DNA from 4 places in the Buttiauxella cochleicola genome. Region 1 is predicted to be linked to each of the others. Evidence: predicted binding sites of a transcription regulator. Region 1 holds the regulator's gene; each other region holds the start of a gene.

What was found. The regulator Fur, encoded in region 1, represses iron uptake genes when iron is present. The targets are predictions, from matches to a motif close to ATAATAATGAGAACNACTATCAA.
Positions count from the first base shown of each region.
Region 2: a site for Fur is predicted at 5,718-5,740, ahead of fhuE (ferric-rhodotorulic acid/ferric-coprogen receptor FhuE). Genes of this name have one in related genera too.
Region 3: a site for Fur is predicted at 5,304-5,326, ahead of zupT (zinc transporter ZupT). Genes of this name have one in related genera too.
Region 4: a site for Fur is predicted at 2,884-2,906, ahead of fepD (Fe(3+)-siderophore ABC transporter permease). Genes of this name have one in related genera too.

Region 1 is NZ_JAJSOU010000007.1:282,059-290,005, forward strand. Features, by position in the region: gene kdpD (two-component system sensor histidine kinase KdpD) at 1-52, shown strand, start outside; gene kdpE (two-component system response regulator KdpE) at 49-726, shown strand; gene pgm (phosphoglucomutase (alpha-D-glucose-1,6-bisphosphate-dependent)) at 787-2,430, opposite strand; gene seqA (replication initiation negative regulator SeqA) at 2,456-3,004, opposite strand; gene ybfF (esterase) at 3,313-4,089, shown strand; gene ybfE (LexA regulated protein) at 4,225-4,506, shown strand; gene fldA (flavodoxin FldA) at 4,658-5,188, shown strand; gene fur (ferric iron uptake transcriptional regulator) at 5,471-5,923, shown strand; gene chiQ (ChiQ/YbfN family lipoprotein) at 6,013-6,345, opposite strand; gene chiP (chitoporin ChiP) at 6,393-7,790, opposite strand.
Region 2 is NZ_JAJSOU010000010.1:108,631-116,577, forward strand. Features, by position in the region: gene LVQ79_RS14715 (NAD(P)/FAD-dependent oxidoreductase) at 123-1,427, opposite strand; gene ycfP (alpha/beta hydrolase YcfP) at 1,653-2,195, opposite strand; gene nagZ (beta-N-acetylhexosaminidase) at 2,242-3,267, opposite strand; gene thiK (thiamine kinase) at 3,283-4,113, opposite strand; gene lpoB (penicillin-binding protein activator LpoB) at 4,091-4,687, opposite strand; gene LVQ79_RS14740 (YcfL family putative periplasmic lipoprotein) at 4,743-5,117, opposite strand; gene hinT (purine nucleoside phosphoramidase) at 5,122-5,478, opposite strand; gene fhuE (ferric-rhodotorulic acid/ferric-coprogen receptor FhuE) at 5,846-7,947, shown strand, end outside.
Region 3 is NZ_JAJSOU010000018.1:39,145-47,091, forward strand. Features, by position in the region: gene nudF (ADP-ribose diphosphatase) at 1-480, opposite strand, end outside; gene tolC (outer membrane channel protein TolC) at 688-2,181, shown strand; gene LVQ79_RS19630 (DUF1190 family protein) at 2,351-3,025, shown strand; gene LVQ79_RS19635 (glutathionylspermidine synthase family protein) at 3,032-4,192, shown strand; gene ygiD (4,5-DOPA-extradiol-dioxygenase) at 4,351-5,139, opposite strand; gene zupT (zinc transporter ZupT) at 5,339-6,106, shown strand; gene ribB (3,4-dihydroxy-2-butanone-4-phosphate synthase) at 6,156-6,809, opposite strand; FMN riboswitch at 6,906-7,053, opposite strand; gene ubiK (ubiquinone biosynthesis accessory factor UbiK) at 7,178-7,462, shown strand; gene LVQ79_RS19660 (OB-fold-containig protein) at 7,704-7,947, shown strand, end outside.
Region 4 is NZ_JAJSOU010000003.1:255,743-263,689, reverse strand. Features, by position in the region: gene entC (isochorismate synthase EntC) at 1-398, opposite strand, end outside; gene fepB (Fe2+-enterobactin ABC transporter substrate-binding protein) at 614-1,558, shown strand; gene entS (enterobactin transporter EntS) at 1,559-2,815, opposite strand; gene fepD (Fe(3+)-siderophore ABC transporter permease) at 2,957-3,946, shown strand; gene fepG (iron-enterobactin ABC transporter permease) at 3,943-4,935, shown strand; gene fepC (iron-enterobactin ABC transporter ATP-binding protein) at 4,932-5,732, shown strand; gene LVQ79_RS05495 (HigA family addiction module antitoxin) at 6,034-6,363, shown strand; gene LVQ79_RS05490 (enterobactin synthase subunit F) at 6,403-7,947, opposite strand, start outside.

The DNA of each region.
Region 1 (7,947 bases):
TTTACCTCTGCCCCCACCACCTGAGCTGGCTGAGATGAACGAGGTTATGTGATATCAGTTTTGATTGTTGAAGACGAAAAAGAGATCCGTCGTTTTCTGCGCACTGCGCTGGAAGCCGAATCGCTGCGCGTACATGAAGCAGAAACATTGCAACGTGGTTTGCTGGAAGCCGCAACGCGCAAGCCCGATTTAGTCATTCTCGATCTTGGTTTGCCAGATGGTGACGGCATTGATTTTATCCGCGATTTTCGCCAGTGGAGCCAGACGCCGATTGTGGTGCTTTCAGCTCGAAGCGACGAACAGGTGAAGATTGATGCCCTGGATGCCGGCGCCGATGACTATCTCAGCAAACCCTTTGGTATTGGTGAGCTGCAAGCGCGACTGCGCGTAGTCTTACGTCGCCATGCAAGTCTTGCGCAGCCCGACCCGGTTTATCAGTTTTCAAATATCAGCGTTGATCTCGCGAACCGCCGCATTACCCGCGATGGTGCAGAAATCCACCTCACGCCGATTGAATTTCGCCTGCTCGCCACGCTTATCAATAACCATGGAAAAGTGCTGACGCAGCGCCAGTTGCTCAACCAGGTTTGGGGGCCGAACGCGGTGGAACACAGCCATTATTTGCGGATTTATATGGGGCATTTGCGGCAGAAATTGGAAAACGATCCTGCGCGCCCGGCGCATTTGTTGACGGAAACGGGGATTGGTTATCGATTTATGCTTTAGCGAAGCGTCATCCGACACATACAAAAAAAGCGCCTTGCGGCGCTTTTTCACTTTTACGAATTACTTCGCATTTTTCAGCACTTCGCTGACAATCTCTACCGCTTCTTTCTCAATTTGCAGGCGATGTTCCGCGCCTAAGAAACTTTCACAATAGATTTTGTACGCATCTTCCGTACCGGAAGGACGCGCCGCAAACCAGCCGTTTTTAGTCATCACTTTCAGGCCGCCGATGGATGCGCCGTTGCCCGGAGCCGCCGTTAAGCGTGCGGTGATCGGGTCACCCGCCAGGGTGCTTGCGCTCACCATTTCTGGGGAAAGTTTAGACAGTGCCGCTTTCTGTGCGGAAGTGGCGGAAGCCTGCAGGCGGTTGTAGCTAGGCGCGCCGAAGCGTTCAGCCAGTTCGTCGTAATGCTGCTGCGGGTTTTTGCCGGTTACAGCAGTAATTTCTGCCGCCAGCAGGCACATAATGATGCCGTCTTTATCCGTCGACCATGGTGTACCGTCAAAGCGCAGGAACGATGCCCCGGCGCTCTCTTCGCCACCAAAACCGAAGCTTCCATCGAACAGCCCGTCAACAAACCATTTGAAGCCAACCGGAACTTCTACCAGTTTGCGGCCCAAATCGTTAACCACGCGGTCAATCATCGCGGAAGACACCAGAGTTTTACCGACGGCAACATCTTTGCCCCACTGCGGGCGGTGCTGGAACAGATAGTTAATCGCAACAGCAAGATAGTGATTTGGGTTCATCAAACCTGCAGGAGTGACGATACCGTGGCGGTCGTAATCCGGGTCATTGGCGAAAGCCAGGTCGAACTTGTCACGCAGCGCCAGCAGACCTTCCATTGCGCACTCGGATGAACAATCCATGCGGATCGCGCCATCTTTGTCTAGATGCATAAAGCGGAAGGTTTGATCGACGTGATCGTTAACAATCGTCAGATCCAGATTGTAGTGTTTGGCGATGCGCTGCCAGTATTCGATACCGGAACCACCGAGTGGATCAACACCCAGCTTCAGGCCCGCTTTCTGGATGGCGGCCATATCAACGATATCCACCAGCCCTTCAATAAACGGCTGCACCAGATCTTGCTCTTGTACGTGGCCACTTTTCCACGCCTGATCAAGAGAGATACGTTTCACGTCTTTCAGACCTGCGGCCAGCAATGCATTGGCACGATCTTCAACAACTTTGGTGACATTAGTATCAGCCGGGCCACCATTTGGTGGATTGTATTTGATACCACCATCATCAGGCGGGTTGTGTGAAGGGGTAATAACGATACCGTCTGCCAGTGCACCGCCATTTTTGTTATGCGTCAGAATGGCGTGAGAGATAGCCGGCGTTGGCGTGTAGCCATTCGCCTGCTGCACAATGACATCCACACCGTTCGCAGCCAGCACTTCCAGTACGGAGATAAACGCAGGTTCAGACAGCGCGTGGGTATCTTTACCCACGTAGCACGGCCCGGTAATGCCATTTTTTGCACGATCTTCTGCAATCGCCTGAGCAATCGCCAGAATGTGAGGCTCGTTGAAGTTTTGACGTGCCGCACTACCACGGTGACCGGATGTCCCGAACTTCACCGCATGTTCGCTATTCCCCACTTCAGGCTTCAGTACATAATACTGGGCCGTCAGTTGGGCTACGTTAATCAAATCGCTCTGTTGTGCCGGTTGTCCTGCACGAGGGTGGTTAGCCATTGGCCTTTCCTTCTGACGCGAGGTGTTAAATTGTGCCGCAAACCTTTTCAATCAATTCCGCCGGGAACTGCATTGATTGCATGATGTGTTCGATCATGCTGCATTTACGACCAGTATTGGTGTTAGTAATAACCCAGTATGGCGTTCCTGGAACATGCTTAGGTTTGGTCTGGTTTCCGTTTTGCAGCAACGTCTGTTCATTACCTGCAAAATAGACACGTGTACGACCATGCAGCGATTCAGTCGCTTCACCAAAAGCTTGAGCATCAAGTGTATACAGAGTTGAAAGCACCATCATGAAACGGTTAACCGCTTTCTTTTGCTCCGCATATTCATCGGACAGCAGTAATTCACGAACCGCACGAACGCGATCGCGTGCTTTATTTACGGGTTTGGCTTCCGGAGCAGGTGCAGCAGTTGCCGCCGTCTGACCGGTAGTTGCTGGTGTAGCTGGAGTTTGGCCGGCGGTAAATTTCAACATGCGCCGTAAAATATCGGACGCGCTTTCACCAATGTGCTGCGTGTGGCTGGCAATATAGCGATAGAGCTCGTCATCAACTTCAATTGTTTTCATCTTAATCCAGTGCGATATCTTTTCTGAATTGACCCAAATAATTCGAGTTACAGGTAGGCGGCAAGGGAGCAAATCCCCAGGAGCTTACTAAAGTAAGTGACTGGGGTTTGTGAGTGCAGCCAACACCCCTGCAACTTGAAGTATGACGGGTATACAAGTTGTTGGGATTATAAGTACAAAACCCAACCTCGGGTAGCGCCAAGCTTTTGTCACACCACAAAGTCAGACTAAACTGGAAATTTGCGGCAGTGCGGCAGGATGCCGTTATGATACCCTAACCACACGAAGTAAAAAAAAAGAACTTTGCCATGAAATTGAATGCTCGCCTGCAAACTGCGCAACAATCGACTAGTAATTCCCCCATCGTCCTTATTCACGGTCTTTTTGGTAGCCTTGATAACCTGGGCGTGCTGGCCCGTGACCTTGGGCAGGATCATGATTTACTGCAAATCGATCTACGCAACCACGGGTTATCGCCACGAAGCGAAGAGATGAACTACGCCGCGATGGCGCAAGATGTGGTTGAAACGCTCGACGAGTATGGCATTGAAAAAGCCATTATTATTGGCCATTCAATGGGTGGCAAAGTGGCAATGGCACTGACTGCTATTGCCCCGGAACGTATTGATAAACTAGTGCTGATTGACATTGCCCCAGTGGATTATCAGGTTCGTCGCCACGATGAAATTTTCGCTGCGATTAATGCAGTTACCGAGGCAGATGTTAAAACTCGCCAGCAGGCCGCGACCGTTATGCGCGAGCATCTTGATGAAGAAGGTGTCATCCAGTTTTTGCTGAAATCCTTTGCCGATGGCGCATGGAAATTCAACGTGCCGGTATTGTGGGACCAATATGAGAATATTGTCGGCTGGGAAAACATTCCTGCATGGAATGAACCCGCGCTATTTATTCGCGGCGGGGCGTCTCCTTATGTTGATGAATCACATCGTAGCCAGTTGCTTTCGCAGTTCCCGCAGGCACGTGCGCACGTCGTGGCCGGGGCCGGTCACTGGGTTCATGCTGAAAAACCTGATGCTGTTTTGCGCGCAATCCATCGTTTTATCGACGAATCCGCAGCAAACTGATTAAAAACAAACCGACTGGCCGCAAGTTGCGGCTAACGCGTTGGCGCGCAAGCCATGCTGATGTATGATTGCGCGCTAAATTGCGCCAGAGCACCCCGCTCCGTGCCACCTGAATTCCCTGTCAGTAGTCTAATCATGGCAAAAGAACAAACGGACCGTACTACATTAGATCTGTTCGCGGACGAGCGTCGCCCGGGGCGACCAAAAACCAATCCGCTAACGCGTGATGAGCAATTGCGTATCAACAAACGCAACCAGCTCAAGCGCGATAAAGTACGCGGCCTGAAGCGAGTGGAGCTAAAGCTCAATAACGATGCGGTAGATGCTCTCAATCAGTTGGCTGAAGCGCGCAATATCAGTCGTAGTGAATTGATTGAAGAGATACTTCTCGAACAACTGAAGCAACATCTCAGTTAGTTTTAGTGCTATGCCCTGGTATGCAATTTTGCAGTCTGTGCACACCGGGGCGATAGCAGTTTCCGCACCACGAAGTGTTCTGCTATGATTGCCCTATCTGTGGCCAAATAGCAGCCACCATACCATTAAGTATCAAGAGGTTATTTTACTCATGGCAATCGTAGGCATTTTTTTCGGCAGCGACACTGGTAACACCGAAAATATCGCGAAGATGATTCAAAAACAGCTCGGTAAAGATGTTGCTGAGGTGCATGACATTGCTAAGAGCAGCAAAGAAGACCTGGAAGGCTTCGACATTCTGCTTCTCGGCATTCCAACATGGTATTACGGCGAAGCCCAGTGTGATTGGGACGATTTCTTCCCCACTCTGGAAGAAGTTGATTTCAATGGCAAACTGGTCGCGCTGTTCGGTTGCGGTGACCAGGAAGACTACGCAGAATACTTCTGTGACGCATTAGGCACTATCCGCGACATCATTGAGCCGCGTGGTGCAGCAATCGTCGGTCACTGGCCAACTGCTGGTTACCATTTCGAAGCATCTAAAGGTCTTGCAGACGATGACCACTTTGTTGGTCTGGCGATTGACGAAGACCGTCAACCAGAACTGACTGCTGAACGTGTTCAGAAGTGGGTCAAACAAGTTTCTGAAGAACTGAACCTGGCTGATATCATCAACGCCTGATTCCAGATGTGGCGCAACTATTAGGTTGCGCCACATTGATAGTTATTTCCGATTAAAATAATTGCTACAAATTTTTAACTTTTCAGTTTGTCCCTGTACAATGAACTCCTGACAAAATAGCTAACAAGGCAATCAAATCGCGACTCAACCGCCATTTCTTAGCTTGATTATGCATAATACTTGCGGTTCCCATTTAGAAGTGGCAGTTCTATAATGAGACGCATTCATCTTAACGCTCACCCTGAGTCCGAGCGAATCGTTAAGCAACAGGACAATTTCCGCATGACTGACAACAATACCGCATTAAAGAAGGCCGGCCTGAAAGTCACGCTTCCGCGATTAAAAATCCTTGAAGTGTTGCAGGGGCCGGTGAACCATCACGTCAGTGCGGAAGACTTATATAAACGTCTGATTGATATGGGCGAAGAGATTGGTCTCGCCACAGTTTATCGTGTATTAAACCAGTTTGATGATGCAGGCATTGTGACTCGCCATAACTTCGAAGGCGGCAAATCCGTGTTCGAACTTACACAACAGCATCACCATGACCACCTGATTTGCCTGGATTGTGGCAAAGTTATTGAATTCAGTGATGATTCAATTGAAGCCCGCCAGCGTGAAATCGCATCTCGTCATGGTATTCGTCTGACTAACCACAGCCTGTACCTTTATGGTCACTGCGCTGAAGGTGATTGCCGTACCGACGAAAACGCACACGAAATCAGCGAAAAGTAATCTGCATATTTTGGCATCGGATTCAGATGCCAGATGTAAAAAAACCGGTGAACAAACTCACCGGTTTTTTTATTGCCTGAATTCAGCGATTACTTATTGTTAGCACGAATCTCTTGCCAGATTTTATCGCACTTGGCTTTGACCGCCTGGTCATTACCCGTACGAGTTGCCTGGATGCAGTTCTGGTAATCCAGGGTGCGCACCGTTTCTTTCTTCGCAAATTCCTGGTGCTCTTTTTCCTGGCCTAACACATTTAACACACTCTGGCAGGCCTGGATTTTATCCGGATTGCCTTCTGCGGTGTTAATACAGGCACTATACGCTTGCTTTAGTTTTGTATCTTCCGGAGCCGTTTTAGGTTGCTGCTGCGCACACGCACTCAAACCTAACGCCATCACCATAGTCAGTACGATTTTTTTCATGCTTGATATCCTTAAGAAAACCGGGCGCTTTCACGCCCGGATTCGAATCAGAAGATGGTGAACGGTGCGATGACGATGAATTTCACATCACGCTCATCCTGGAAGATGTTGCCGTAACCACCGCCCCAGCTTGGGATGTCTGAATGGTTGTCGTACTGAGTGAAGTGCAGTTTGAACAGCGTGCCTTTCGCGCGACCATCCTGAACGGTGTACAACGCATCAAGGCTGTATGCAGATTCTTTCAGGCGATTATCCGCATCGTAGTAACCGTCAGTGGTTGGTTTAGAGCTTGGTTTAGCATCCCATGCGTACACATAAGAAGCACCCACTGCCCAACCGGCCAGGTTCCAGTTGCTCAGGTCATACATCGCGCCTGCAAATACTGCTTTTTCACCGTTGGCGTTGAAGTCAGAGCGGTTATCCCACCACACATCAAGACGACCGTTTGAAGATGCATAAGTTGGGGTCATACGCTGCAGGAAGTAACCTTGCTGGCCATCGGCCTTCACAATAGTTCCTTCAAGACGCAAATCAACCTGTCCAACTCTGTATCCAAGAGTCAATGCCTGCAACCATGCAGTGCCATCGTACAGATCGTTAACGCTGCCATCAGAAACTTTGTCACGCGTACCGTAGAACTGGTAGCTGGTTGTTAACGGGCTACCCGCGATATCAAATTTGTAGCTTGCTTTGGTGAAGTACTGATCAACGTAGCCTTCAGCCTGCCCAAATGCCGCTTCGAGAATGAAATCATTTTTGAAGTCATACTTCGCACCAAGAGAGTGTAAATATTCAACTTTGGTGTTTTTGTCATTCTGATAGAACTTGTCCATTTCCAGGTGCCATGGAGCTTTATACTCGTTGGTCCACATGTAGGAGAAGCTCAGCGCACCAGAATCGCCGTAATCAAAGTTTGCACCGGCTTCAGCGCCCTGGTAAGTACCAGGCATGAAGCTCCAGTGTGGTGCGAGCAAGGTTTGGCCGGTTGGCTGAATGTAACCGCCACGCGCCCAAACCGGGCCGTATTTGAATTTAGCTGCGGCTTTATAAAGGCTAATGCCACTTTTATCACCGGAGAAATCTTCATCGTAAGCTTTGTTTACAGAGGAGAATGCGATTTCGTTAGGGTGACCGCTATCACCATTTTCTGCCATTTCGATAGCAGTAAAGGCCGCAATATCCAGACCGAACATGTCAGCGGCGAAACCAGACTGGAAGTCCAGATTGGCGTTCCAGGTGGAATGCGCAAGGTTAGTTTCATATTTATCAGTCGTAACATCTTTACGGTCACGCTCACGCTGCCAGTAATAAACACCACCGGTCAGAGTTGAGTCATCCACAAAGCCTGCTGCGCTTGCCTGAGGGATGACTACCAGTCCTGAAAGAGCCGTGACACCTGCAATTGCAAGCGCCAGTGCACTACGTTTGCCACTAAACGTACGCATATATTATTCCTCTTTGACGTATCAATAATCGCCGGACGTTAAAAGACGCCTTATGGCGAAAAAAAGTAAAAATGCCTAACGGCTAAAGCGGTTATGAATATTTGCCCGCATTACTGCTGCCCTTAAGACTATTTTTCGCGACGCGAATTATCAATGA
Region 2 (7,947 bases), on a different contig from region 1:
TAGGCTGAAACTATGTGTTTGAGAGAAATCCTAAGCATGAAATGTTCATTTATGGATTTTTATGCTGCCATGTATAAAAAACCCGGCTCAAGGCCGGGTTTGAATATCAATCTTAATCGCGATTAGTGCAGTTTCAGGCGCGGACGAATCACGCGGTTAATACTACCTACCAGCATCATCAAGCCAGTTTTGAAGTAGCCATGCAGTGCGACCTGATGCATACGGTAAAGCGAGATATAGACGAAACGTGCCATACGCCCTTCTACCATCATCGAGCCTCGCATCAGGTTACCCATCAGGCTGCCAACAGTTGAGAACTTAGACAGCGACACCAGTGAACCGTGATCCTTATAAACATAGGACTTCAGCGGTTTATCTTTCATCTGCGCCAGAATATTGGTCAGAACCAATGAGGCCATCTGGTGGGCCGCTTGTGCACGTGGAGGCACAAAGCCGCCTTCAGGACGTGCGCAGGATGCACAGTCACCAATCGCGAAAATATCAGGGTCGCGGGTGGTTTGCAGCGTAGGCTCAGTCACCAGTTGATTGATACGGTTAGTCTCAAGACCACCGATATCTTTCATAAAGTCTGGTGCTTTGATACCTGCAGCCCAAACCATCAGATCTGCTGCGATATATTCGCCATCTTTGGTATTGAGTCCACCAGCATCCGCAGAAGTCACCATGGTTTGCGTCAGAACACGCACGCCCAGTTTAGTCAACTCGCTGTGAGCCGCTGCTGAAATACGTGGTGGCAGCGCAGGCAGAATACGTTCACCAGCTTCCACCAGCGTTACATTTAGCGCTTCGTTCGTCAGGCCTTTGTAGCCGTAGCTATGCAGCTGTTTCACTGCGTTATGCAGTTCGGCAGACAGCTCAACACCAGTTGCCCCGCCACCCACGATAGCAATATTCACTTTGCCACTGGCACCCAGATTTGCAGAATACTTGAGGAACAAATTCAGCATTTCAGAGTGGAAACGACGCGCCTGATGCGGGTTATCGAGGAAGATACAGTTATCTTTCACGCCCGGCGTGTTGAAGTCGTTGGAAGTACTACCCAGCGCCATCACCAGCGTGTCGTAAGGGATTTTGCGTTCAGGAACCAGCAACTCGCCTTTGTCGTCACGCAGTTCTGACAGCGTCAGCGTTTTGCTTTCACGGTTGATATCAACCACTGAACCAAGCTGGAACTGGAAGTGATGGTTACGGGCATGAGCCAGATAGCTAAGCGCGTCCACACCTTCATCCAGTGAACCAGTTGCCACTTCGTGCAGCAGCGGTTTCCATAAATGGCTGTGGTTACGGTCGATAAGCGTAACCTTCGCTTTCTTTCCACGACCCAGTTTTTTACCTAACTGTGTGGCCAGTTCAAGTCCGCCAGCACCACCACCGACAATGACAATCTTTCTTAATGGCGTAGTCAAAGTGACCCCCTTAAAATATTAACCAATTGTTAATGAAAGGTTATGTAAATAGCATTTAATTAACAACAAGTTACCTAAACAAACTCACTAATGTGACCAAAGAATAACATGGATGGTGTATTGGTCATACCAAAATTGATGTGCATCAAATTTTTATGCCGAAAAGATAAACAAAAAGGGCCAGCACATGGCTGACCCTTTCATTTTCACGCCTTTAAGCCCCGGTTAGCCGAGGGTTTTGAAAGCTTTTATACGTTGCAAATGTGGTGAGATATTTTTGAATTTATGGGTCTGTTCCTGATCCCATACAATTTCATAATAATGATGCAGTAATTCTGCGGCACGGGCATTATCCAGCGCTTCGTCATTACGCGACAAAATCGCCAGGCAACGATCGCGATTTTTCTCGCGGAAGTTTTGCACGCACTTAGTCGAAATGTCGGTGTACTCTTCAGGACGGTCTATTTTCCCTTCCATGTTCTCTTGCGGGAACAAATTCGGGTTAAAGATCACTTGACGAATATCGCACAAGAAACCGATGCGTTCCGCCCAGAAACCGCCAAGCCCTACGCCACAAATCAGTGGGCGCTCATCGGCACTCAGTTGCAGCATCTTGTCGACTTCTTTGAGTAGATGCTGCATGTCGTGTTTCGGATGCCGCGTGCTGTAGCTGATAAGCCGCACGTCCGGGTCGATAAACTGGAGTTGCAAAACCTTTTCATGGTTACCAGGACTGTTAGAGTCGAAACCGTGTAAATAGATAATCATTACATCCATCCTCACCACACGAATTCAGGCCTTCTGGCCTGAGGAGTTAAAGACCCGCCTTGTGGGCTTGCCACTGCTCATGCAGCGCCTCAAGTTGCTGGTTTGCTGCCTTCCAGCGCGCTGATGACATCAGCTCCTGACGGGTAAATGAACCTTTATGATACAAACCTGTAACACGCTCTGCTTTGACCGGAGACAGGTTATCTAACACGCTCACTGCACCATTACGATTATTGCAGACCAGGATCATATCGCAACCTGCATTCAGTGACGCCTGGCCACGTTCCGCATAGCTGCCCATAATCGCCGCCCCTTCCATCGACAAGTCGTCAGAGAAGATAACGCCATTAAAGCCAAGCTCACCACGTAACACGGTTTTCAGCCAGTGTGGGGAACCACTCGCCGGAAGTGGGTCAACGTCAGTGTAGATAACGTGTGCAGGCATAATGGCATCAAGTTTGTTATCGGTGATAAGCGTACGGAAAATCTGCATATCGTGTTCGCGGATAAGCGCTTCATCACGCGGGTCACGCGGCGTTTCTTTATGAGAGTCGGCAGTAACCGCACCATGCCCCGGGAAGTGTTTGCCGGTAGTTTTCATGCCTGCAGCATGCATGCCTTCAATAAAACGTGTCGCCATAGCCAATGCTTTGCGCGGATCTTCATGATACGAACGCTCGCCAATGGCGGCACTGATATGGCCGATATCCAGCACTGGCGCGAAGCTGATGTCGATATCCATAGCGATCATCTCGCTCGCCATCAACCAGCCTGCTTCCTGAGCCAGTTTGCCGCCCTGCTCAAGCCCATGTAACGCAGCAAAAGATTGGGCCGCCGGTAGAAGGGTAAAACCTTCACGAAAACGCTGAACACGACCGCCTTCCTGGTCAACGGCAACCACCAGACGATTGCGGGAAGCCTCGCGAATTTGACGCACCAGTTCACGCAGTTGCTCGGGATCGTGATAGTTGCGGGTAAACAGAATCAGCCCACCGACCAGTGGATGTTTTAGAATTTCACGCTCTTCGGCATCCAGCTCAAAGCCTGCCACATCTAACATTACCGGACCCACATCAACCTCTCTTTATCAATTCTTATCCCGCAGCTGGCTCCAGGCCTCGTCTGCAAGAGTTATAAATGTTCTATCCTGCGTTTGCGACCAACGGCATTCATACCAGGATGCCATCAGCATGATGACCCAAGGTTGCCAACGTGCGACCTGTCGGGCTAACGCCTCTGGCGGAATATGGCTTAACTGCGCGTAAGCATGAAGCAACCGCTCACTATCAACGTTACTAGCCAGCGTGATTGCCGCCAACTCTAGTGCCACATCCCCATCACCGGCATATTCCCAGTCGATAAGCTTGATACCGTCCGGCTGATTTACCAGATTTCCGGCATGCACATCCATATGCAGTGGTGCCAGACGCAGTGGCTTCGGTTCACCCTGCCGCTTCATTTGTTTCAACAACCGCAACCAGAGCAAACTTCTTCGTTCTGATGCGGCATTTTTCCAATAATGCTCAAGCAATGGCAACAGACTGATTCGCCAGCCAAAACAGTGTTGACGATGCAAATCATACAGCAATGAAGTGAGCGCTTGCAGTGAGGGGAGTTCCGATTTCACCTCCCCATTCAGCCATTCAACAATAAGCCAGCCTTCTGCCAGACAAACGGGCTGAGGCCCTATTCCGGTCGGAATACGCCTCAGTGCCCGATATTGCCTGCTGAGAGAAACCCCAGGCATTGGCGCCGCAAGCTGATGCCGGGCAACATACTCTTTCCTACCAAGGGTGAAATGCAGACTGCCGCCGCTTAATCCCTGAAGATGAGAAAAGCAACCGGCGGCCTGAGCCGCCGGAAGGTATTTCTCAATCACACGTTGCAGTGTCGAATTATTGAGTTTGTTGTACAGCACCGCTTCCTGACCAGATAATTTCGCCAGTTTGTACCAACATCAACTGCATTTTCAGCGTCGGGGCGTTCACATTACCGCTGGCGTTGCTGTAGAGCACGTATTGCGCGCCAACATTACGGGCAATGCCAATCGCTTTACTGCGCGATCCAAGGCTGTCTTGCGGTGATAGCCCTAATTGCTGTTTCGCCAGCGAAAGCTGTTGTGCTGAAACAAGGGTAAATTTGGCATTGTTTTCCAGCGCACCACGTAGTGCTTCTGTCGCTTTGCTGGTTTGCAGTGAACCATTAGTGTGGTTATTTACGCTGTCCACCAGTAAGACTCCACCAGCTGTCACACCATCGGCTTGCAGCATTTTTCCAACCATCGGCTGCATGGTGCTGCCCCAATCGTAGCTGCGCACTTTTGGTGTCGCAGGAATGGTTGGCTGTGGTTGTTCAATCGGGCCTGGCTGAGTGGGTACAGTTGGCACTGTTGGAACAGTTGGTTGCGGCTCTACTGGTTGCTGCGGAACAGGTTTTACTTCTTCCACAGGTGCAGGCGCTTCACCACGGTTAATACACCCGGATAAAATCATCGCCGCAGCGAGAATAACCAGATAACGATAGATTCCCTTAATCAAAATTCACCCCTTACAAAGAGAGAGAAAGACGAACTTTATGTGCGTCTGGATAACTGGCTATGGATGACACCGAAACGCTTGATTTCGCTGGTAACGTAATCGTACGCGGCTGCTCGAGAGGATGAATCTCAAGACCCTTTTCGTCATACCAATAGAAACGATAGTTGATGATGACTGGGTTAGACTGTTCATTATATAGCTGGCTGCGAGAAACAGTGGCGCCCTTGTCAGTTGAAATTTCAGGCTTTTCAGCACTGACTCCCGCCGCCAGCACAGATGCCTCCATGACCAGCGTTTGCCCATCGTTGACAGGGATAGCAGGTTTAGAGCTACACCCTGCCATCACAACGACGGCTAATAGCATTAACAGCGGGTTATTTTTCATCAACTTATCCTTTATGCGCCAACATCGGCCCCAACACGCGACCGCCCAGCAGATGCATGTGGATATGATAGACTTCCTGCCCGCCATGACGATTACAGTTCATGATCAGACGATAGCCATCTTCAGCAATCCCTTCTTGCTCAGCAATTTTTGCAGCAACGGTCAACATGCGCCCCAGCGCCAATTCATGCTCGGCAGTGACATCGTTCACTGTTGGGATCAGTATGTTCGGAATAATGAGGATGTGGGTTGGAGCCTGCGGAGATATGTCACGGAATGCAGTAACTAACTCATCTTGATAAACGATATCTGCCGGAATTTCGCGGCGAATAATTTTACTGAAAATAGTTTCTTCGGCCATGACGTTACCTTTATTCATTAATTGCTGGCTATTTGCTCGTTTAAGCCACTGCGCGCACAGGCTTAAAGGCATAACGTAAGAGTATGAGCGAGTTACTCGTGCTCTTTCAACCTTAACCCATTATTTCTTTATCACTCTTTGGGCAACCAGCTTCTCAGATCTTTCGTAAACCCTGCACTTCTCGTGATTAAAACGATATTTCATTTGGGCTGTAACATATGTTTACAGCCTATCAATGAATGAGTATATTTCTCATTTGCATTTTCATTCGTATGACATATGTAAAATCGCAAACAATCAATGTACTCCGTGACCGGACTCCTTTGGCACTGAGACACAACCTCCAACAATTCATAAGGGTTTTAAGATGTCTTTAACCATTTCTACCAGGGATGGGCAGCGCGCACCTGCCAGCGCTATTTCTATGCTGGCATCCTGTATTGCTTTCGCACTCCTTCCTTCTACCGCTTTCTCCGCCACTCAAAATGCAGAAGAAACGCTGGTTGTCGAAAACTCGGTGTCCAATACACCCGATATAGAAGATAAGGATTACAGTGTTAAAACCACCACCAGCGGGACGAAAATGTTGCTGGTACCGCGTGATATTCCGCAGTCCGTTAGCATCATCAGCGAACAGCGCATGCAGGACCAGAATCTGGAGTCACTGGGCGATGTACTGAGAAACACCACGGGTATATCCGAAAGTGTTGCCGACTCCGACCGTAGCAACTTCTACTCGCGCGGATTTTTAATAGACAACTACATGGTCGATGGTATCCCAACGCTGTTTGAATCGCGCTGGAACCTGGGCGACGCCCTGACCGATACCGCGATGTATCAGCAGATTGAAGTTGTCCGTGGTGCTAATGGCCTGATGACCGGTTCCGGTAACCCTTCAGCCGCCGTCAATATGGTACGTAAACATGCCGATAGCCGTGAATTCCAGACCAACGTTTCGGCAGAGTATGGAAGCTGGAATAAACAGCGCTATGTTGCTGATATGTCTACGCCACTGACCGACAACGGTAATGTTCGCGGCCGCATGGTTGCAGGTTACCAGGATAACGACAGTTGGCTTGACCGCTACAATCAGAAGAAAAAATTCTTCTATGGTGTGCTCGATGCGGATTTGACCGAGGCCACCAGTTTCTCAGTCGGTTATGACTATCAGGAAACCAACGTTAACAGCCCGACCTGGGGTGGCATTCCGCGCTGGAACACCGATGGCAGCAAAACTGATCCGGATCGCAGTTACAGCACGGCCCCTGAATGGGCTTACAACGACAAAGAATCGCAGCGCACCTTCGTCACTCTGAAGCAAAAGTTGGGCAATGACTGGCAGCTCACGGTGAACGGTACGCACACGGAAATGGACCTCGAGAGTAAGCAGCTTTACCTGGATGGACTGGTAGATAAGAACAGCGGCATGATGGTTAGCCCATATGGCGCATCCTACCCCTATGTGGGTGGCACGGGTTACAACACAGGTAAACGCAAAGTTGATGCTCTCGATACCTTTGCCAATGGCTCTTATGAGCTCTTTGGCCGCCAGCATGAACTAATGATTGGCACCAGCTATACCAAACAGAACAACACCTATTACAGCTCCTGGGAAAATATCAGCGATACCCAGCTAGGTAATTACAATGACTATGACGGTAACTTCCCGGAAACCAACTGGACGCCGTTGAGTCTCGCTCAGGAAGATACGGTTCGCCAGAAGTCTGCTTATATGGCGACTCGTATTACTCTAGCCGACCCTTTGCACGTGATCCTCGGCGCACGTTATACCAAATACAACCTGCATACCCTGACCCAGGAACTTGAAAAAAATAACACCTCGCCTTACGCCGGTGTGGTGTTTGATATCAATGATGACTGGTCAACTTACGCAAGCTATACCTCAGTCTTTAAGCCGCAAACCGAACGCGATGAGCAAGGCAACTACCTCACCCCCATCACCGGTAATAACTATGAAGCAGGTGTGAAATCAGACTGGATGAATAGCCGCCTGACCACGTCTCTTGCCATCTTCCGTATTGAGCAAGATAACCTCGCGCAATCGACCGGCATGGTAATTCCAGACAGCAACGGTGAGACAGCCTACCGTGAAGCTGATGGTACCGTAAGTAAAGGTGTGGAGTTTGAGATCAACGGCGCGCTGACTGATGACTGGCAGATGACATTTGGTGCAACACGCTATGTTGCAGAAGACAGCGATGGTAAAGCGGTTAACCCTAACCTGCCTCGCACTTCAGTTAAATTGTTCACCAGTTACCGCATCCCGACACTGCGCGAGCTAACAGTGGGTGGTGGTGTTAACTGGCAAGATCATGTGTGGGCGGATGTTCCAGTACCGGGTGGTACTTTCCGTTCGGAACAAGGCAGTTATGCGTTGGTTGATTTGTTTGCCCGTTATCAGGTTACAAAAGCATTCTCCATGCAGGCGAACCTCGATAACCTGTTCGA
Region 3 (7,947 bases), on a different contig from region 1:
TGCCAGACCATGTATACCCTGCGCGTTCGAAGCATCCACTTCCCCCACCAGGATAGATAAACGTTCGCTGGTCCCACCCGGGCTTGCAAGGTAGTTGATAACAGGTTTTGTTCGACCTACTACCAGACCCGCTTCTTCGATTGCTTCACGGCGCGCAACGTCTTCGACGCTTTCACCTTCTTCAATCATTCCTGCAACCAGTTCGAGCAGCCATGGGCTCTCACTTGTGTCATAGGCAGCAATCCGAATCTGCTCTATCAATACAACTTCGTCTCGCACAGGGTCATAGGGTAGCAGTACTGCAGCATGCCCGCGTTCTAAAATTTCACGCCGAACTTCACCACTCATTTCGCCATTAAACAGGCGATGGCGAAAGCGATAAAGATCTAGCGAAAAAAAACCGCTATAAAGCGTTTCCCGTGCAATAATTTCAACATCGTTTTTACCTAACGTGACAAGTTGATCTTTTTGCTTAGTCATATTGGTTTCCTGATATTTTTATGGTCATGAAATGTGCGAATTCAAGTTGGTATGACTGCCGTTTCATTTCCTATGTGGTAGATTGATGAAAATTAAGGGCAGATGGCACATTACGCCAAGCTTCCCAGCTGGCAGACTCTGCTAGAATCGGCGATCATTTTCGGCTCTTGTCAGCGCTAACAAACAATTTCTGCTTCACAACAAGGAATGCAAATGAAGAAACTGCTCCCAATTCTTATCGGTCTGAGCCTAACGGGTTTCAGTGCCATGAGCCAGGCAGAAAACCTGATGCAGGTTTATCAGCAGGCACGTTTAAGCAACCCGGACTTGCGTAAGTCCGCTGCTGACCGTGATGCCGCATTCGAAAAAATCAACGAAGCACGTAGTCCATTACTGCCACAGCTAGGCCTTGGTGCTGATTATGAATACAGCAATGGCTTCCGCGATTCGAATGGCATCGACTCCAATACGACCAGTGCCTCTTTGCAATTAACGCAAACTATTTTTGATATGTCGAAATGGCGTGCGCTAACCCTGCAAGAAAAATCTGCTGGTATCCAGGACGTCACTTATCAGACAGATCAGCAAACGCTGATCCTGAATACAGCGACCGCCTATTTCAATGTGTTGAGTGCCATTGACGCCCTCTCCTACACAGAAGCGCAGAAACAGGCTATTTATCGCCAGTTAGATCAAACTACTCAGCGCTTTAACGTAGGCCTGGTAGCCATCACAGACGTTCAGAACGCCCGTGCACAATACGATAACGTATTAGCGAACGAAGTGACTGCACGGAATAATCTGGATAACGCGGTAGAAACGCTGCGCCAGGTCACCGGTAACTACTATCCTTCTCTGGCTTCGCTGAATGTTGATGGCTTCAAAACCAACAAGCCTGACGCGGTGAATAACCTGCTGAAAGAAGCAGAAAAGCGTAACCTGGCATTGTTACAGGCACGTCTGTCTCAGGACCTGGCGCGCGAGCAAATTCGTTACGCTGAAACTGGCCATATGCCAACCGTGGGCTTAACCGCTTCGACAGGTGTTTCTGATACTGACTACAGCGGCTCTAAAACCACCAGCCAGGCGTACGATGATAAGGGTGTTGGTCAGAATAAAATCGGTCTGAATTTCTCTTTGCCATTGTATAGCGGCGGTTCTGTAACTTCTCAGGTGAAACAAGCGCAATACAACTTTGTAGGCGCAAGTGAGCAACTGGAAAGTGCACATCGTAGCGTGGTGCAAACAGTTCGTTCTTCGTTTAACAACGTTAACGCCTCTATCAGTACCATCAACGCTTATAAACAAGCGGTTGTCTCTGCCCAAAGCTCTTTAGATGCAATGGAAGCAGGATACTCCGTAGGTACACGTACCATCGTTGATGTGTTGGATGCGACGACTACGCTGTATAACGCAAAACAACAGCTCTCTAGTGCTCGTTATAACTACCTGATCAACCAGCTGAATATTAAATCAGCTCTGGGTACGCTTAACGAACAAGATCTGATTGCGTTGAACGGCACATTAGGCAAACCAGTACCAACTACTGCCGAAAGCGTCGCGCCAGAAACGCCAGACCAGAATGCTCGCGCAGATGGTTACTCCGCTGATACAGCCGCAACCACTGAGACGGCAACACCAGCAAAAGCCACTCCGGTCACTGCAACAAACAAAAAATCAGCTAACCCATTCGGTAACTGATCATGTATTTCGGGGGCATGACAACATGCCCCCGTCACAACTTACGCACGTGAACGTAAGGCAAAGTAAAGATCTCCCTCCAAACAGCCGTCATCGCTTTAATTTCAACCATTCATCCCCTATTCTAAACGCAATATTAGCTTCATTCCTTTGGGCTCAGGACAGAACAATGAAACGGACAAAAATCATAAATCACGCATCGTTCCGCAAAAGCTGGAACGCTCGCCATTTAACGCCGGTCGCACTGGCCGTTACCGCTGTGTTTATGCTTGCCGGTTGCGAACAAAATGACGAAACAGTTTCCATGTATCAAAACGCGGATGACTGCTCGCAGGCCAACCCTGGTAAAAGTGCTGAATGTACTACTGCCTTTAACAACGCGCTGAAAGAAGCAGAACGTACCGCACCGAAATACGCTTCGCGCGAAGAATGTATTGCTGAGTTTGGTGAAGGCCAATGTCAGCAAGCCCCTGCACAAGCCAGTATGGCTGGTGAACAAGCTCAGGCTCAGCCACAACAAAGTGGCAGCTTCTGGATGCCGCTGATGGCAGGCTACATGATGGGTCGCCTGATGGGCGGCGGTGCGGGTTTCGCGCAGCAACCGTTGTTTAGCTCTAAAAATCCAGCAAGCCCGGCTTACGGTAAATATGCTGATGCCACCGGCAAAAGCTATGGTGCAGCCACACCTGGCCGTACCGCGACAGTTCCAAAAACTGCCATGGCACCAAAACCTGCAACCACCAGTACAGTGACTCGTGGCGGTTTCGGTGACTCAGTTGCCAAACAATCAACTATGCAGCGCAGTAACAGCGCAACAGGTTCTTCTCGCTCCATGGGTGGCTAAGAAATTATGGAAAGAATTGCGATTACTGAGCGCCCGGATTGGCGCGAGAAAGCCACTGAATACGGTTTTAACTTTCACACCATGTATGGCGAGCCGTACTGGTGTGAAGACGCATATTACAAGCTAACGCTCGCTCAAGTTGAACGCCTGGAAGAAGTCACCGCTGAACTGCACCAGATGTGCCTGAAAGTTGTCGAAAAAGTGGTGAGCAGTGATGAGCTGCTGGCCAAATTCCGCATCCCGAAACACACCTGGGAATTTGTGCGCCAGTCCTGGCGTTCGCAGCAGCCGTCTCTCTACTCCCGTCTGGATATCGCGTGGGATGGCGTGGGTGAACCTAAGCTCCTGGAAAATAACGCCGATACCCCAACTTCGTTATACGAAGCGGCATTCTTCCAGTGGATCTGGCTTGAAGACCAAGTTCAGGCAGGGAATCTGCCTGAAGGAAGCGATCAGTTCAACAGCCTGCAAGAGAAGCTGATTGAACGTTTTGCTGAATTAAAACAGCAACACGGCTTCAATCTGGTGCATTTCGCCTGCTGCCAGGACACCACAGAAGATCGCGGCACGGTTCAGTATTTGCAAGATTGTGCAGCTGAAGCAGAAGTGGCGAGCGAATTCGTCTACATGGAAGATATCGGTCTGGGCGAGAGAGGCCAGTTCACCGATTTGCAGGATCAGGTTATCAGTAACCTATTCAAGCTCTATCCATGGGAATTCATGCTGCGTGAAGTGTTCTCCACCAAACTCGAAGATGCTGGCGTTCGCTGGCTGGAGCCTGCCTGGAAGAGCATTATCTCCAACAAGGCATTGCTGCCAATGCTGTGGGAAATGTTCCCGGATCATCCAAACTTGCTGCCTGCTTATTTCGCCGAAGATAACTATCCGGCGATGGATAAATACGTGGTGAAGCCAATCTTCTCCCGGGAAGGTGCAAATGTGAAGATCATCGAAAACGGCGAAGAAATTGCCCGTGTCGATGGCCCTTACGGTGAAGAAGGCATGATCGTGCAGGAATTCTATCAGTTGCCTAAATTTGGCGACAGTTATGTGCTGATCGGTAGCTGGCTTATCAACGATCAACCTGCAGGTATTGGCATTCGTGAAGATCGCGAGCTGATCACTCAGGATCTTTCGCGCTTCTATCCGCATGTGTTTGTAGAGTAAATATAAAAATACTCGAAACTAGCATCATATTCTTACCCTAAATAATTCAGCTTGCAGGTAGACGGCAAGAGAACAAATCCCCAGGAGCTTACATGAGTAAGTGACTGGGGTGAGTGAGCGTAGTCAACACCTCTGCAAGTTGAAGTATGACGGGTAAGTTAGCCAATCTGCACAGAAAGCATACTCAACGATCCCATCTCAATACCGTCTGTCGGCAGTGTAACTGGCTCTTTACCATCCCATGCCCCGAGAACATATAACAGTGGCAGGTAGTGATCCGCTGTTGGGTTAGATAACGATCCACCTTCATGTTCCAGGTAGTTAACCAATGGGTGTTCGTCTACCGGCCCAAGCCAGGTGAGATTGTCTTTAACGTATTGGTTAAATGATTCTGCCCACGGATATGGCGTGTTTTCACCGTGCCAGCGCGCAGTTCTCAGGTTATGAACCACGTTACCACTGGCAATGAGCATGATGCCCTGATCGCGCAATGTCGCCAGCTTGCGGCCTATTTCAAAATGCCAGTCCGCCGGTTTCGTGCTGTCGATACTGAGTTGCACCATTGGAATATCGGCATTAGGGTACATCTTAATAAGTACACCCCAGGAGCCGTGGTCAAACCCCCAGGCTTCTTTGTCTTGCATCACCGGAACGGGGGCCATCAAATCGACCAACTGTTGTGCCAGCTCAGGGGAACCCGGTGCCGGATAATGAGTATCGTAGAGAGCCTGTGGGAAACCACCAAAATCATGGATAGTTTTTGGCGTTTCCATTGCCGTAACACCCGTGCCTTTAGTGAACCAGTGTGCAGATATCACCACAATAGCTTTTGGGCGCGGTAACGTCTCTCCCAAATGGCGCCAGGCTTGGGTATATTGGTTATCTTCCAGCACGTTCATTGGGCTACCGTGTCCGAGGAAGAGCGCAGGCATTCGTTGAGTTGTCATGGTGGTGTCCTTTAATCGGGTCATTCAGTTTATGAAAACTACAGTACGCGCTTTTACGCTATGAAGAACTCAGATAAGAATGATGAAGATCTTCAGGAAATTTGAATGTAAGCGATGTGTAAAGCTTCTCAACTGGCTCTCGATTTTTATCACATCGCCCATTAATATGAATGAGAATCATTATCAAAAGGAGTGATAAATGTCAGTACCCTTGATCCTGACCCTATTAGCAGGGGGAGCCACTTTCATTGGTGCTTTTCTTGGCGTGCTCGGCCAGAAGCCATCAAACCGTGTGCTGGCATTTTCCCTCGGCTTTGCAGCGGGCATTATGCTGCTTATCTCTTTAATGGAGATGCTGCCTGCCGCACTCCATACCGAGGGAATGTCGCCGGTACTGGGTTATGGCATGTTTATGCTGGGTTTGCTGGGCTACTTCGCACTCGATCGCGCCCTACCCCATGCGCATCCGCAAGATTTGATGGACAGCAAGCCACAGCCGCGTAATTTACGCCGCACCGCATTGCTGCTGACGCTGGGTATTAGCCTGCACAACTTCCCTGAAGGGGTAGCAACGTTTGTAACTGCCAGTAGTAACCTGGAATTAGGGATGGGGATTGCGCTCGCAGTAGCATTGCACAATATTCCTGAAGGTTTGGCCGTGGCGGGCCCGGTCTACGCGGCTACGGGTTCAAAACGCAAAGCCATCTTCTGGGCAGGGATTTCGGGACTTGCGGAAATTCTCGGTGGTGTACTCGCCTGGCTGATTTTAGGCCCGATGATTTCGCCAGTTTTAATGGCTGCCATTATGGCCGCCGTAGCAGGCATTATGGTGGCATTGTCAGTTGATGAACTAATGCCACTCGCTAAAGAAATCGATCCACATAACAATCCAAGTTACGGTGTGCTTTGCGGTATGGCGGTGATGGGGTTTAGCCTGACGCTGCTGCAAAGCAACGGAATCGGCTAAAAAAGAAGCCCGGTGTAATAACCGGGCTTTTTGCTTTTTAGCTCGCTAGTTAGCTTGCTTTGCGTTCGTGAGACTGGCGGTATTCCACCAGGTCTTCAATCGTTACAACAGCCATATTGTGCTGGCGAGCAAAGGTGATGCACTCAGGTGCACGCGCCATGGTGCCATCATCGTTGGTCAGTTCACACAAAACACCAGCCGGTTTAAAACCAGCAAGCGTTACCAAATCAATGGTTGCTTCAGTGTGACCACCACGCGTTAACACGCCACCAGGCTGAGCACGCAGCGGGAACACATGGCCCGGGCGGTTCAGGTCGCTTGGTTTTGCGCCATTAGCAATCGCGGCACGCACAGTCGTAATACGGTCTGCAGCAGAAACACCGGTAGTTACACCACTTGCAGCTTCGATAGTCACAGTAAACCCGGTGCCATAAGCACTGGTGTTGTTCTCAACCATCATTGGCAATTCGAGTTGTTTACGGCGTTCTTCAGTCAGGCACAGGCAAACAATACCGCTACCGTGGCGAATGGTCAGAGCCATTTGCTCAACGGTCATGGTTTCCGCAGGGAAAATCATGTCACCTTCGTTCTCGCGATCTTCATCGTCAAGAACCATAACCCCGCGGCCTTCACGTAGTGCTTCAAGAGCGTGTTCTACGCGCTGTGTAGGGGTGCCAAATGCAGAAAGGAGCGTCTGATTCATGGTAAAAAAACCTCATTAAAATTATGGTTACCAGAATCAGGGCAGTCTTAGGAGCTATAAAAATAACGTGAGCAGGCTTAAAAGCTTGAGCTTAGTCGTTACTCTCTCCCATCCGGACTATAACCGTCGGCTCCGGAATTACACCGGATCTGCTGACCTCCAGATTGCTCTGGAGCGCTCGCGGGCTTTCAGCGTTCGCTGATTTACCGCCGGTGGGGAGTTACACCCCGCCCTGAGAATAAGCAGACTTACTATAACGCCGATGATTTTCTCTGGCAACGGCAAACCTTATAACATTTCGGGTTTCTAACCAGCCATGCAGGCATTACAATTAAGGCAGACAATCCCGTAAGATTATGGAAGCCGCTATGATTGACCCGAAAAAAATTGAACAGATCGCACGCCAGGTCCACGAGTCAATGCCGAAAGGGATTCGTGAATTCGGGGATGATGTCGAGAAAAAAGTTCGCCAGGTTTTGCAGTCGCAGTTAACTCGCCTGGACTTGGTGAGCCGTGAAGAGTTTGATGTGCAGACTCAAGTGCTACTGCGCACCCGAGAAAAACTGGCTTTACTGGAGCAGCGTTTAACCGAGCTTGAGAATCGTAGCGTTCAGGCACCGGAAGTTACTCCTCCAACTGAACCGCAGATGTAAAAATTCGCTCCCTTTTCATCAGGGAGCGTATTCCTGATTCTCATCCCTTGATTAATTCGCATAATTAGTTGCGAAACTTCTGAATATTAGCTTCGTTTGCCTCAGAAAAGATTGACCCGCGCCTTTCCAAGGCTATATTTTCCCAGTACTCATTCGCATCGTAATTTTATAATTCACATTATTTATGTATTAAATTAATTTATAACTTATGCGAATATTATAAAAAGGGAAATTTCCACTCATGAATTTACTTACGTATGACTACAGCCCTTTTTTATGTGCCTTCACCATATTAATTCTTCTGGGTATTGCTGAGCTTATTTCACTTCTTTTAGGATGGTATTTATCGGGCGCGCTGGATGCTCATTTTGAGCACATCCATATCAGTACTCATGAATCCCCGGCTATACAATTTTTAGACTATCTGAACGTAGGTCGAATCCCCCTTATGGTCGTACTATGCCTTGTACTGGGATGTTTTGGGC
Region 4 (7,947 bases), on a different contig from region 1:
ACCATCTCCATAAATTTTTCTTGTTCAGGAATCGCTTTGCGAGCGGCAATATTTAGCGGTTTTTCCGTTCTGCTTTGTCTGGCACCAGCCTGGATCTGGGAGCGGGAAAACGTCTGCCAGCTTTCGGGGATAAACAACGCTGAAGGTTGACTTGGATCGAAAGGAATTGCACCGACGACAACCGGTTTCTCGATACCGTGCTTTTTGGCGTTTTCAAACGCTTCACGCAGCTGTTTTTGCAGGTCCCCGTGGGGGTTTGCACCATCAAGCGCCGCGCAATCCAGGCGAGTAAAGCAGCCGCTGGTCGAAAAACTGCGATAAGGCGACATAAAGAAAAAACTATTCGCACAAGGTGTTAGCTGTTTTTCTTGTGGCTGCGGCACCAGTAACGTTTCCATCCGTCCTCCGTAAAAACATGACAAAAGATAGTAATAATGATTATCATTTGCTTTTCGGGGTCGTAACCTAAAGAGAAAAGACAGCAGTGTCAATAGCTGCTCGGTCTTGCCGGATGGCGCTAACGCTTATCCGACCTACGCAAAACAGTTTTGTAGGGTGGATAAGCGCCAGCAGCATCCACCGCAATCGTTAAATTTCAACAGGAAGTTATTGAGTGAAAATCAGATTCTCCGCAGTTATCGTTTTATGCCTGAGCAGCCTTGCCCACGCTGCCGACTGGCCACGCACCATCACCGACAGCCACGGCCCTCATACTTTTGAGCAGGCACCGCAGCGCATTGTCTCAACCAGCGTGACTCTCACCGGTTCCCTACTGGCAATTGATGCACCGGTAGTGGCAAGCGGTGCTACGACGCCAGGCAATCGAATGGCTGACTCACAAGGTTTTCTACGCCAGTGGGGAGATGTCGCTAAACAACGTAACGTTCAGCGTTTATATATTGGCGAAGCCAGTGCTGAAGCCGTCGCGGCACAAATGCCTGATTTGATTTTGATTAGTGCCACTGGCGGTGATTCCGCCCTCGCCCTTTATGAGCAACTCTCTGCAATTGCACCGACTCTGGTTATCAATTATGACGATAAAAGTTGGCAGCAATTGCTCACCCAGCTCGGTGAGATTACTGGGCACGAAAAGCAAGCCACAGAAAGAATCTCAAGCTTTGATAAGCAGCTAAGCGAAGCCAAAATGCACATGAAGCTGCCGCCGCAACCGGTCACAGCGATGGTTTACACACCTGCGTCTCGTTCAGCGAATATTTGGACGTTAGATTCGGCACAGGGAAAATTGCTAGTGCAGCTCGGTTTTACCTTATCGCCAATTCCTGCGGCTATTCATACCAGCCAGAGCATGGGTAAACGTCACGACATCGTGCAGCTTGGCGGTGAAAACCTTGCTACAGGTTTGAATGGCGAGAGCCTATTCTTGTTCGCAAGTGATGAGAAAGATGCCACCGCGCTGGCAAATAACCCGCTTCTTTCGCACCTGCCCGCCGTGCAGAAAAAACACGTTTACGCGCTGGGAATCGAGACTTTCCGTCTCGATTATTACAGTGCAACAAGAATCCTTGAGCACATGAGCACGTTGTTTGCCAGCAAGTGATTATTTAGCTGTTTCTGCCTCGGGTTGCGCCGGGGCGGCCTGGCGATAACGTCGCAACTGCACCAACACAATCGCCAGCACAACGCCGCATAACGTCAATGCAAAGCCCCCGGAACTTGCCGCCGCCACAGGCGTCATTACAACCGTCATGCCACCTAAAATCGCAGCACCTATCGCATCACCCGTCACGTTCTGTGCTGTCCACAAACCATTGATTCGGCCCAGCATGCCGTCCGGGGTAAGCGTCTGAATTAGCGTGTATTGCAACAAAGAGCTAATCGCACTGAGATAACCAAACAGCGCCAGACACGCCAGCCCAAGTCCCCAAACCGGCATCAGGCTGAAAACGCCAATCGAGATAAACGACACAATTCCGGACGCCAGCATGATCATGCCTGGGCTCGCGTGATGGGCGATGCGCCCGCTGGTTAACGCGCCAATCGCGGCACCCAACGGAACGGCGGCATACATCAGGCCGATTTGTGCGGCACTCATTTGCCAGTGACCAGCCAGCGCGGGATACAAGACGCGCACCGCACTTGCCATCGTCAGCAATGCGCCGACTAACGCAATGCCGCCAATAATCGGGTGGCCGACCAGAAACCGTAAACCATTCCACAGCGACAACAGCGGATTTTCACGCGCCTGGGGAGGCGGTGCCAGTTTTGGCAAACTCAGCAGCGGCAGCAGCGTAATGAACGTGCCGACGGACGCCAGCGCGTAGTTCCACACCACGCCACCGGAAGCCAGCAGCAGCCCGCCAATCATCGGTGAAATCACCGAACCGAGGCGCACGGTGAGCATGGTTATCGCACTCGCCTGCATCAAATTCTCACGCCCGACCAGCGCAGGAGTCGCGGCTAAAAGCGCCGTCACGCCGAGTGCGCCAAAGAATCCATCCCACACGCCGAGCAGATAAATCGCCGCCAGCGAGGGGTCAGGTAATGCGGCGTTAATCGTCAGGCCAATAAAGCCGACGCCACAGGTAGAACGGGCCAGAAGAATCAGGCGGCGGCGCTCATGGCGGTCTGCCAGCACACCGCCCATCATCAGACCGATAAACATCGCCGAACCGGTAAGCGTCACCGCGAGCCCCACTTGCAAGGAGGAGCCTGTCAGCATCTGGATTTGTACCGGCACCGCGACACCCAACAACCCCAACGACACAATGGAGATAAAACGGGCGAGGAAGACAGCGCGAAAAGCGGGATGAGTCTTGAGTAAACTGAGATTAAGCAGCAAAGAATTGCGGTTCATTACATGGCCTTAAAGCGAATTTTTCTTTCCGGGTGCGAGGCGGCTCATGCTAACATAAACAAATAAGAGTGATAATGATAATAACTATCATTTAATTTTACATGATTTTTGTAGGGCTACGAAGTGAAGGATATACAACGTATGTCACGCTGGTTCATCCTGCTGAGTTTGCTGTTTTTACTCGTTTTAATGGCAATACTCAGTTTGTTATTAGGTGCCAAATCCCTCCCTGCCGAAGTGGTTATCAATGCACTTAGCGGCCAATGCCAAAGTGCAGATTGCACTATCGTGCTCGACGCCCGCCTCCCCCGCACACTAGCTGGTATTCTTGCGGGCGGCGCGCTGGGCCTTGCCGGTGCGTTGATGCAAACGCTGACCCGAAATCCCCTCGCTGACCCAGGCCTGCTTGGCGTCAATGCCGGGGCCAGTTTTGCCATTGTTTTGGGGGCGGCTGTGTGGAGTCTTTCATCACCAATAGCATTACTCGGGTTGGCCTTTGCGGGCGCATTGTCTGCGGCACTGGTGGTGGCTTTTACCGGAAGCCAGGGCGGCGGGCAACTCAGCCCGGTACGGTTAACGCTGGCTGGCGTCGCGCTCGGTGCGGTACTCGAAGGCTTAAGCAACGGCATCGCGCTACTCAACCCGGTAGTCTATGACCAGTTGCGTTTCTGGCAGGCCGGAACGTTGGATATTCGCACGCTCGAAACCCTAAAAATTATTGTATTGCCCGTGCTAGCGGGCTGCGTGATTGCGCTGTTTATCAGCCGTTCGCTTAATAGCCTGAGTATGGGCACCGACACCGCCACCGCGCTGGGCAGTAAAGTTGCACGCACTCAGTTGCTCGGTTTAATTGCCATCACTTTATTGTGTGGCAGCGCTACCGCCGCAGTCGGGCCAATTGCTTTTATTGGCCTGATGATGCCGCATCTGGCTCGTTGGCTGGTGGGAGCCGATCACCGTTGGTCGCTCCCCGTGACTCTTATTGCCACCCCAACTCTACTGCTGTTTGCCGATATTATTGGCCGCATGCTGGTTCCGGGCGAACTGCGCGTTTCAGTGGTGAGCGCGTTTATTGGCGCACCGATGCTTATCTATTTAGTACGCCGCAGCCGCAAAGGAGCAGGATTATGAACCGCCCTTCTCCTCGTCTGATCACCATCAGCCTGATTTTATTGCTACTCAGTATCACTCTGGGAATATGGAGCCTGGGCAGTGGCGTATTACCGCTTTCGGTAAGCCAGGTGATTGACGCGCTATTGGGTTCCGCACCGCGCAATATCTCACTGGTCGTCGTTGAATGGCGTTTGCCACGCGTTGTCATGGCGCTGCTGATTGGTGCAGCGCTGGGCGTGAGTGGTGCCATCTTCCAGTCACTGATGCGTAACCCACTCGGCAGCCCGGACGTGATGGGCTTTAACACCGGGGCATGGAGTGGTGTTCTGGTCGCCATGGTGCTGTTCGGCCAGCATCAAACCGCGATTGCCACCTCCGCCATGGTTGGCGGCATTTTGACGGCACTGGTGGTCTGGTTGCTCGCCTGGCGAAACGGCATTGAAACTTTCCGTTTGATAATCATCGGCATTGGCGTACGGGCTATGCTGGTGGCGTTCAATACCTGGCTGTTGCTACATGCCTCGCTTGAAACCGCCATTTCCGCAGGGCTGTGGAATGCCGGTTCCCTGAACGGTTTAACCTGGGGGAAAATCTTCCCGGCAGCACCTTTAATGTTACTGGCGCTGGTTGCTGGAGCATTGTTAGTGCGGCGCATGCGGTTGCTGGAAATGGGCGATGACAGCGCCTGCGCACTCGGCGTTTCGGTTGAACGCTCTCGCCTGTTGTTAATGCTAACTGGTGTGATACTCACTGCCGCAGCCACCGCATTAGCCGGGCCAATTTCGTTTATCGCACTTGTCGCACCACATATCGCCCGCCGTTTAAGCGGTACTTCACGCTGGGGTTTACTGCAATCCGCATTATGCGGCGCAACGCTTTTACTCGCGGCAGATCTGTGCGCCCAACATCTGTTTATGCCATATCAATTACCAGTCGGTGTGGTCACGGTAAGCCTCGGCGGTATTTATCTTATTGCGTTGTTGATTCAGGAGTCCCGTAAGAAATGAGCCAGATTTCCACTCCATCGCGCCTGCACGGCGAAAAATTACGGCTTGGATATGGCAATCATGTGGTGGCCGACGGCCTGACCGTTGCCATTCCTGACGGGAAATTTACCGCGATTATTGGCCCCAACGGCTGCGGGAAATCCACGCTATTGCGCACGTTAAGCCGACTGATGAAACCGATGCACGGCCAGGTTTGGCTCGATGGCAATGAAATCCACCGTTTTGCGACCAAAGAAGTGGCGCGGCGCGTGGGTTTACTGGCGCAAAATTCCACAGCACCTGGTGATATTAGTGTGGCGGAGCTAGTGGCACGTGGCCGCTACCCGCACCAACCGATGTTTTCACGCTGGCGAGAAGAGGATAGCCAGGCAGTCGAGCGGGCATTAAAAGCGACCAACATTGAAGATTTAGCCGATCAACCCGTGGATACGCTTTCTGGCGGCCAGCGGCAACGAGCCTGGATTGCGATGGTGCTGGCGCAAGAAACTTCCATTTTGCTGCTTGACGAGCCGACCACCTGGCTTGATATCAGCCACCAAATTGATTTGCTGGAATTACTGCGCGATCTCAATCAAAAGCAAGGTTTTACCCTTGCCGCTGTGCTGCACGATTTGAACCAGGCCTGCCGTTACGCCACGCATTTAATCGCCTTGCGAGACGGTAAGATTGTGGCCGAAGGTGCACCGACCGAGATTGTCACCCCCGAACTTATCGAAGCGATTTATGGCCTGCGCTGCATGATTATCGAAGATCCGGTCGCGCATACGCCGTTGGTGGTGCCGCTCGGACGGGCGTGAAAAGAACTGATTAAAAAGTTTGCGTAACACCTCGCAAAAACGCACACTAGCACTGTGCGAGTGTGCGGAAATATATTTTACTGTCCATCTGATTAATCACATCGAACCAGCATCAGTACTAACGTTAAAGCACACAATCTCAACTTTGCTGATCATATATAGCCATTAGCATTCGAGTTGCAGGTAGGCGGCCAGGGAGCAAATCCCCAGGAGCTTACTGAAGTAAGTGACTGGGGTTTGTGAGTGCAGCCAACACCCCTGCGGCTTGAAGGATGATGGGTATAAACAATAAGGATTAAGTATGGTCCAGGCACAACGTAAACCCACCTCTGTCGGCGACGTGCTTCTTTATGAGTATCTCGAACCTACAGGTCTGCGAATTAACGATCTGGCGGAGATGCTTCAGGTTCATCGCAACACCGTCAGTAAGCTGCTAAATAACAACAGCAAACTGACAACCGATATGGCTTTCAGACTCGCGAAGGTGTTTGATACCTCTGTGGAATTTTGGCTCAATCTGCAAACGAATGTCGATATCTGGGAAATTCAGAACGACCCGCGGACTCAGGAAGAAATGAGTCGTATCGTGACGCTCAGAGAAATGCTGGAACGTAAAACCAGAGCAGCATAAGTAAAATGGCGGGTAACCTAAACTACCCGCCGCTTTTGTTTAATCTAACGCTAACACTCGCTGCAACACCGGCCCAATTTCCTCGAAAGCATTTGGGGAAATGATATCGACATGGGCGCAATCCAGGCGGTATACATCAAGTTCGCCAATCCATGGTGCCCAGGTTTTTTGCGGGTCCATCCCTTCTGGCAACGTTCGCTCGGCAACAAACAGCGTGGCTTTGCCGGCAAACGGCACACTTTGCGCCGTGGTAAGCAGGCGCACCGCATCGCCGTAGTTCCCTTCGATAGCCTGGAATAATGCATCCGACGTTTGCCCCTGCTGAGCGGCGACAAAAGCCGCACGTTCGCGGTTAATTTCATCAAGCACCGCCGGGTCGAGTTCGTTGGCACCTTTTTCAGCCCAGTTTTGCGTTTCCGGTGGCCAGGTATCTAACAGCCCTAAGAACGCCACCTTTTCACCTGCAGCTTCAAGATGCGCTGCAATCCCTTGTGCTAGTGTGCCGCCTAATGAATATCCCATCAGATAGTACGGGCCATGCGGCTGCAGTTGACGCAGAGTTTGCAGGTGCGCTTCGCACACCTGAGCCAGGTTTTCTGCCTGCTGCATCGGGCCATACGGGCGCGGAGACTGAATGCCAGTTATCGACCAGCGCGGGTCGAGATAGCGCTGCAATACGCTAAATTGCCAGGCAAAACCAGACGCCGGGTGGAAGCAATAGAGCGTTGGCCCGGTGCTTTTACGCAGCGGCAGCACGGCATCAAACCCTGCCCGATTCGCTTCTTCTTCACCGCAATCTTTCGCCAGCATTTGCGCAAGCTGGCCGACAGTCGACGCCACCATCACTTGCCCCACAGTTACTGGCCTTTCAAGCATACGGCGTAGTTGAGCCGCGAGGCGCATCGCCAGTAATGAATGGCCGCCGAGGGCAAAGAAATCGTCATCTATCGAGTGAATTTCGCATCCCAGCAAATGGGCAAAAGCGTCAGCAATGGTGATTTCTAAAGAAGATTCCGGTGCGCGCCCTGTGCCACGTATCGCCAGTTCCGGCAACGGCAGCGCTTTTCTGTCCAGTTTGCCATTCGCGCTCAATGGGAAATCATCAAGCTGAATGAGCGCGACCGGCACCATGTGCGCCGGGAGCACGTTGCTCAATTGTTTACGCAGAGTGTCGACGGGCAAAACCTCGCCTGAAGCCGAGACCAGATAGCCCACTAGTTGGCGGGCATCGCCACCGCTTGCGGCCTCTTTATTGAGCACGCAGGCGTGCGTCACTGCCTGCGCCACATCCGGCAGCGCCTGCAAAGCGCGGTCAATGTCGCCCAATTCAATGCGTTGCCCACGAATTTTTAACTGATCGTCACTGCGGCCAAGGTATTCCACCGCGCCATTATCAAGCCAACGCGCCACATCGCCGGTACGATACATGCGCTCGCCCGCAGCAAAAGGATCGGCAACAAAGCGGCTGGCAGTAAGATCCGGGCGGGATAAATAGCCCTGCGCCAGTTGGATCCCGGTAAGGTAAAGATCACCTGCGATCCCGACAGGAACCGGGCGCATTGCCGAGTCCAGAATTCGCAGCCC